One region of the Clostridium sp. 1001283B150225_161107_B6 genome, then DNA from elsewhere that is predicted to be linked to it. Evidence: a T-box and tRNA genes for the amino acid it is inferred to sense, from the RefSeq annotation. Region 1 holds a T-box; the other holds one or more tRNA genes.
What was found. The T-box of region 1 lies ahead of tyrS (tyrosine--tRNA ligase). A T-box ahead of a tRNA ligase gene usually reads a tRNA of that ligase, here a tRNA-Tyr.
Positions count from the first base shown of each region.

Region 2: it encodes a tRNA-Tyr, which carries the amino acid that the T-box ahead of tyrS (tyrosine--tRNA ligase) is inferred to sense. The anticodon was not compared.

Region 1 is NZ_JADNMD010000001.1:1,014,478-1,018,010, reverse strand. Features, by position in the region: gene I2H39_RS04555 (glycosyltransferase family 2 protein) at 1-584, shown strand, start outside; gene I2H39_RS04550 (TetR family transcriptional regulator) at 628-1,188, shown strand; T-box leader at 1,239-1,509, shown strand; gene tyrS (tyrosine--tRNA ligase) at 1,555-2,784, shown strand; gene I2H39_RS04540 (YdeI/OmpD-associated family protein) at 2,870-3,214, opposite strand; gene I2H39_RS29605 (hypothetical protein) at 3,168-3,305, opposite strand; gene I2H39_RS04535 (immunoglobulin-like domain-containing protein) at 3,492-3,533, shown strand, end outside.
Region 2 is NZ_JADNMD010000003.1:557,327-560,859, forward strand. Features, by position in the region: gene I2H39_RS11065 (LacI family DNA-binding transcriptional regulator) at 1-820, opposite strand, end outside; tRNA gene I2H39_RS11070 (tRNA-Tyr) at 1,221-1,302, shown strand; tRNA gene I2H39_RS11075 (tRNA-Leu) at 1,406-1,489, shown strand; gene I2H39_RS11080 (glycoside hydrolase family 13 protein) at 1,701-3,533, opposite strand, start outside.

The sequences.
Region 1 (3,533 bases):
TTACAAAAGAGCCTGTCTATGTGCCGTATGAAAAGGAACATGCAGTGGTTCACCTGAAATCACGGAAATATGAGGCGTGGATAAAGTGCAGGGCAGTTCATGTCCGCAGAGTGGGGAATGGATGGCTCTACGGCCTGCAAATCATGTCGTTGGAAGGGGAAAACAAGAAGCAGTATTACCAGATGCTCTATGACCGCCACCATGGGCTTGCGGAACAGATTCACAAATCAGCGGGATTATACAGGGATATATGGCTGAACATCCGGAAACGATTCAGGGGAAATACGGTATCCGGGCAGAAACTGCCGGGCATAAGCCTGGATGTGGAGCTGGAAACCCTGGAAATGGGAAGGGTCAGGGCGGTTGCCTGGGATTTTGAATCCATTACCCTGGAAGGGACAGGAGGGAAGGAGAGGCTGACCCTGGTGGCTCCGGAACAGGGGATGATGGTCCGCTGCGTGCTTGCCGGTCCGGAGAGAGGGCGGTACCGGATTGAGAATCAGAGAGAGCTGCTGTCAAGCGAGTCATTTGGGGGATTATTCTGCCGGGATGCTTCAAGGGATATTGCCATGGAAGGAAGATAAGGATATAATATCAGCAGTCAGTACAAGAGAGGTAAGATATAAGGTGGATGAGAAAGCAGACAGCAGGAAAAAATTGTCGGAAGCAATCGAATATCTGTTGGGCAGAAAGAGTCTGGATGATATTCCGGTAAGCGAAATCGTGGAGAAAGCAGGCATATCAAGGCGGACCTTTTACCGCCATTTCTGTGACAAGTACGAGCTGGTGAACTGGTATTACGATGAATTTTATGAAGAAAGCTTCGGCAGCATTGTGATGGGAGCCGGTCTGGAGGAGGCATTGGTCCAGTGCCTGCGGATTTACTGGCAAAAGAGGAATGTCCTGAAGCATGCATATGAGAGCCGGGATATCAATGGCCTGAAGAACCATGATATCCAGATTACCAGAAGGATTTATGAGACATTCCTGAAGCAGAGGGGCGCGGATATCCGGTCTGAAATCATGTGGTTTTCCATTGAAATGGCTGTGAGGGGCGGAAGCGACATGGTGATTCAGTGGATGCTTGGAAATATCGAACTTCCGGCTGAGAAAATGGCGCGCCTGATTTGTGAGACGCTGCCCGAGGCAATTAAAAAGTACCAGATGCAGCCTGTCACACATGTGTAAATCTGTGACTTCCCTTTTGGCATGTCTCCTGCTATACTGCACATGTAATAAAGAATGCCATGAAGGAGACCAGTAGTACAGAGGTTTTTCTCACAGAGAGCGTCCGGTTGGTGGAAGGACGCAGGAAACACTGTATGAATACGCTCCGGAGCAGCAGCCTGAAATGGTCAGAGTGTGTCTGAATATTGTTGTTTGCCGCACTCAGGTAGGGTTTGACGGGAACGCCCGATACAGCGTGAGAGTGTTGACTGACACTCGATGAGGAATGTTCTGTGAAGGATGTTCAAGTACAGAGGTGGTACCGCATAACCTGCCCTCTGCAGCAAGCTGCTGCAGGGGCTTTTTTTGTCTGAAAAGGAGGAAGACATGGGAATTTACGAAGAATTGGAAGCAAGGGGACTGATTGCCCAGGTAACGGATGAAGCAGAGATTAGGGAGCTGGTGAACGGGGGAAAGGCAAAGTTTTATATCGGCTTTGACCCAACGGCGGATTCCCTTCATGTGGGGCATTTCATGGCCCTGTGCCTGATGAAGAGACTGCAGATGGCGGGAAACCGTCCCGTGGTCCTGCTGGGAGGAGGAACAGGATACATCGGGGACCCCTCGGGCCGCACGGACATGCGCTCCATGATGGGACCGGATGTGATTCGCCATAACTGCCAATGCTTTAAGCGGCAGATGGAACGCTTTATTGATTTTGACGGGGAAAACGGAGCCATTGTCGTGAACAATGCGGACTGGCTTCTGAATCTGAACTATATTGAACTTCTCAGGGATGTGGGCGCCTGCTTTTCCGTGAACAATATGCTCCGCGCAGAGTGTTATAAGCAGAGGATGGAAAAAGGGCTGTCCTTCCTGGAATTCAACTACATGATTATGCAGTCCTATGATTTTTACCATCTGTACAAGGAGCTTGGCTGCAACATGCAGTTTGGCGGGGACGACCAGTGGTCCAATATGCTGGGCGGAACAGAGCTGATTCGAAGGAAACTGGGGAAAGACGCTTATGCCATGACCATTACCCTTCTCATGAACTCGGAAGGAAATAAGATGGGTAAGACTGCAAGGGGAGCCGTGTGGCTGGACCCGCAGAAGACATCGCCCTTTGAGTTCTACCAGTACTGGAGAAATATTGCAGATGCGGACGTGATGAAATGCATCCGCATGCTTACCTTCATCCCGGTGGAAGAGATTGATGCCATGGACAGCTGGCAGGGAGCCCAGTTAAACAGGGCAAAAGAAATCCTGGCCTATGACCTGACTGCGCTGGTGCACGGGGAGGAGGAGGCCCGCAAGGCAAAGGAAACCTCCGTTTCCCTGTTTGCAGGGTCCATGGATGATGATAATATGCCGTTTACAGAGGTTGGGGAAGAAAACCTTATACAGGACAGCATAGGTATCATGGACCTCCTTGTGCTGTGCGGTCTGGCAGCATCCAAAAGCGAGGCCAGAAGGCTGATTGCACAGGGAGGAATCCAGGTCAGCCAGAAACGGGTGGAGACCATTGACTTTGCCGTGAGCCGGTGTATGCTGGAGGATGGAATCATCCTTCAAAAAGGGAAAAAGGTGTTTAGAAAAGCGGGCATGAAGAAATAGTTCATATATGCCTGGGGGCGCTGCGGATGAAAGGTTCATTTTGCAGCGCCTTTAGAGGGTGTTTGAAGCATTGCAGGGTGCGTTCTTACATGGGTTTCAGGTTTTTCTCCAGACGTTCCACCATCCAGGCAAAGCGCCTGGCGCGCCCTGCGTCCGTCCTGGCATCATAATAAGCCCTTGTATAGGTTTTTTGCACAGAGGGAGACATTCCCTGAAAATTCAGATATGCCTGTTCATGTTCTTTTAAAAGACCGGCCACTGCCTGGATTTGTTCCGCTGTGACAGCCGGGGGGCCGGAAGGCTTGTCCCACTGGCCGTTTTGTCTGGCCTCCCGGATTTTCTCTCTTCCGAAATCAGTCATCAGTCCGTATTTTTCCAGGCCTTCAGCCAGGGTCTTGTTCTTTTCGGACCACTTGCTTTGACTTTTCAAACTGCAGCCAGACGCCGCCGCTGTCCGTGCAGTGATTCTCCAGCCAGATGCGGAACTCGCCGCGTGTCTTAAAATGCAGGGGCTCGCTCATACTATGTTCTCCGTTCTGTGTGCGGGGTTTATCTGTATGAGAAAATTATAGCATGGGACAGGGCAAATGGACAGGATTTGTTTGCGGATTCTATCATGTGATTTATATACTATGTTTTTATGGGTTTGTCTGCTATAATATTCAAAAATGCCGATGGTTCTGGTATTGATTCAGGAGGGGATTTTCATGAAATATAGAAGAGTAACGGCACTGACGGCTATTTTGGTT
Region 2 (3,533 bases), on a different contig from region 1:
GGATTCCCCGGTTATGCAGTTCATTTATCATTTTAATTGCCAGAGAATCATTAATTGCAACTATTCCCTCCGGAAGATATTCCTCCTCAAACATTTTATCAATAATCTGGATAGCTCCCTGGTCATCTCCAATATTATAAATGTCATATTTGGAATCATAATTCACAATCCGGCGCTTATTAAAAACAATATCATAGTCCAGCAGCGCCTGCTTAAAGCCCCTCAGTATCTCTCTTCTGTTATGTCTTGTAATTGGTCCTGACGCCAAAGCCAGGTCCTTATGTCCGCATTCAATCAAATACTCTGCCGCCATATAACCAGCCTTAAAGAAGTTAAACAGCACACGGTCCCCGCTATAATTCTCAATTCCCTGGTCCACCAGAAGTACAGGCATGTTCAGCCGTTCAATCCGTTTGACAAAAGTCTCTTCATTCTGGATTGTTGTCAGCAATATACCTGCCGCCTGCCTTTCTTCCAGCATTTCTAAATACCAGCTCTCCAGTCCCGGATTAGAATTGGAGTTGCATATTATGGGAATAAAATTACGGGATAAACATTCTTCCTCTGACGCTGCTACCTGTGCTGCATAAAATGGATTATTGATTGACGGAACAATAATGCCTATCTCAATGCTGGTATCTCCGCGCAGCATCCTGCTGAACATATTTGGTTTGTATTCCAATTCATCCGCAGCATCAAAAACCCTTTTTTTTACATCCTGGCTGACAGGATAATCTGTACGCCTCAGTACCCTGGATACGGTAGCAATTGATACATTTGCCTTTTTTGCAATGTCCTTAATGGTTGTTTTCTTATTCATTGGGGCCCCTCAAATATAATATAGAAAACGTTATCTATGAGTTCATATTAGCATGGGCCGTTTTTACTGTCAATGGGGGGCTATTTGGGCATTCTTCACATTTTTCTATGTTTTTTCCGGTTTTTTATATCATAATTTTTATTTTCTTGTTTTATTCAGACTTTTACAGAAATTTTTTCTATATGATAGCCGACAACAGCAGAAAAACTTTTTTTATTTACTATAAAGAAAATGGTTATCTGCAAATCCAGCAGCACATGCACACGATAAATCCAGTTAATAAGGTCATGACATATACAAGAGGAAAATGTGGGAAATGTAGGGTAATAAATGTTTACAAAATACTTGATTTTTTTGAAAGTCTGTGGTATTATAGTCACTGCTTATCAAAGCAATATCTGGGCGAATTCCCGAGTGGCCAAAGGGGACAGACTGTAAATCTGCTGCTAATAGCTTCGGTGGTTCGAATCCACCTTCGCCCACTAGCGTGCCGTTTAATATAGCTTAAGGACATCAGTGCAGTGCATGTAAAGGTCCTGGTTTTCAGCCATGGCACGTGCCAGAGAGTACCTGCTAGTACTTTATGCGGGTGTGGTGGAATAGGCAGACACAAGGGACTTAAAATCCCTCGGTAGCGATACCGTGCCGGTTCAAGTCCGGCCACCCGCATTATAAAGAGAGTGATGTAAAAGCAGTTGAGAATCTTCACTGTTTTTACATCACTCTCTTTTTTCACATATCCATACATTTACAAATCCACCATAATTTCTCACTCTAAAAAGAGCACCTCTCCGCCCGCGGAACAATCCCCGCCTCCGGAAGGTGCTCTTTCCTATTCAAAATCCATGTGTCTTACATCATCTGTCTGTGCGTTTCCCGCCTACTTCTCCACAGCCGCTGCCGCGTCATCCGCGAACCGGGACCCCACCACAGGATAAAACTCATCCGGCTGTGATACGAACACGGCTGCACTGTAAGGCGGCATGTTCAGCTTCAGAGTTCCGTCCTTTACACGGTAGAATATGACGCCTGCATTATATCCTGTCTCGGTGGTCAGTATGGGCCTGCCCAGCACCATGTCGTCGGTAATGCCCAGCTGCCATACCGGAATGTCCATGGTCTGGCTGTCCGGACAGTTGGATATCACCGCCACAGCCTGATATTTCCCATACATGCGCCCGTATGCAATCTTCTGGTATCCGGCCAGAAGCGGCTTAACCGCACCCTTTCTGAATACAGGGATATTGCGGTGTATGCCGGTCATATAGCGGTGGAACTCAATGAGCTCCAGGTCCTCTTTTCCCCATGGATAAGTGCGCCTGCTGTCAGGGTCCGTCCACCCGCAGACGCCCGCCTCATCCCCATAGTAAAGGGTGGGGGCTCCCGGCCAGGTCATCTGAATCACCACTGCTTCCCGGAACACACAGGGCTTTATGTTCTGCCCCGCCTTCTCCGGTCCGGCAGTCTGGATACGGCCTACCATCTGATTGGTCCTGGTAAGGAAACGGGAATGGTCATGGTTGGACAGCTGGTTCATGGCCGTCATCACCGTGTTGGTCTGCATACGGCTCATATGGTATCCCATGGCGTTGAAAAATGCTTCCCCGTCTCCCCATATGCCTCCGTTATAACTGTCACTGTGCTTCTCCATGCCGGTGAGGAACCATGTGACCGGTTCCATAAAGGCATCGTAATTCATGATGGAATCCCACTGGTCGCCCTCCAGCCAGGAAGCCGGGTCACCGTAGTGCTCCGCCAGAATCAGGGCCTCCGGATTCGCCTCCTTCACAGCCTGACGGAACCTGCGCCAGAATTCGTGGTTATACTCTGCGGTGTGTCCTAAATCAGCAGCCACGTCCAGGCGCCAGCCGTCAATGGAATAGGGCGGCGAAACCCACTTTCTGGCCACATTCAGTATATATTCCACCAGCTTCTCGGAATTCTCATAGTTTAACTTGGGCAGGGTATCGTGCCCCCACCATCCGTCGTATGTCCGGTTATAAGGCCAGGCAGCGTCGCTGTCGTCATGGAACTGGAAAAAGCTGTGGTACGGGCTTGCCTTGCTCTCATAGGCGCCTGCCTCATAATCCCCGGAATGCTCATAGATTCCCTCGGCGTCCAGCCACTTGTTAAAGGAGCCGCAGTGATTGAATACCCCGTCCAGAATCACCCGCATTCCCCGTTTATGGACTTCCTCCACAAACAGGGCAAAGAATGCATCGCTGGCCTCCAGATTCTCCTTGCCCGCGCTGCGCAGCACATACCGGTCAGCCTCCTTGTTATCCGCGGCATCCGGCCTGACCAGATTCCCCCCATCCTTTACAATTTTTGTAAAATGCGGGTCAATATGCTCATAATCCTGACAGTCGTACTTATGGTTGGAGGGAGATACAAATACCGGATTCAGATATATGGCCTCCACGCCCAGTCCTTTGATGTAATCCAGCTTATCCCATATTCCCTGAAGGTCGCCTCCGTAGAAGTAACCCACATCCATGGTGGCTGGGTACCGGTCCCATTCCGTTACCTTCTGGACCGGACGGCCGATATAGACATACTCATATGATTCCACATCGTTTGTCTCATCTCCATTGCAGAAACGGTCCACGAATATCTGGTACATGACCGCCCCCTTTGCCCACTCCGGCGTATGGAAACCCGGTGTAATCTTAAAATCAAAACATGGCTGACCGTCCTGTGTGGGTCCCAGTCG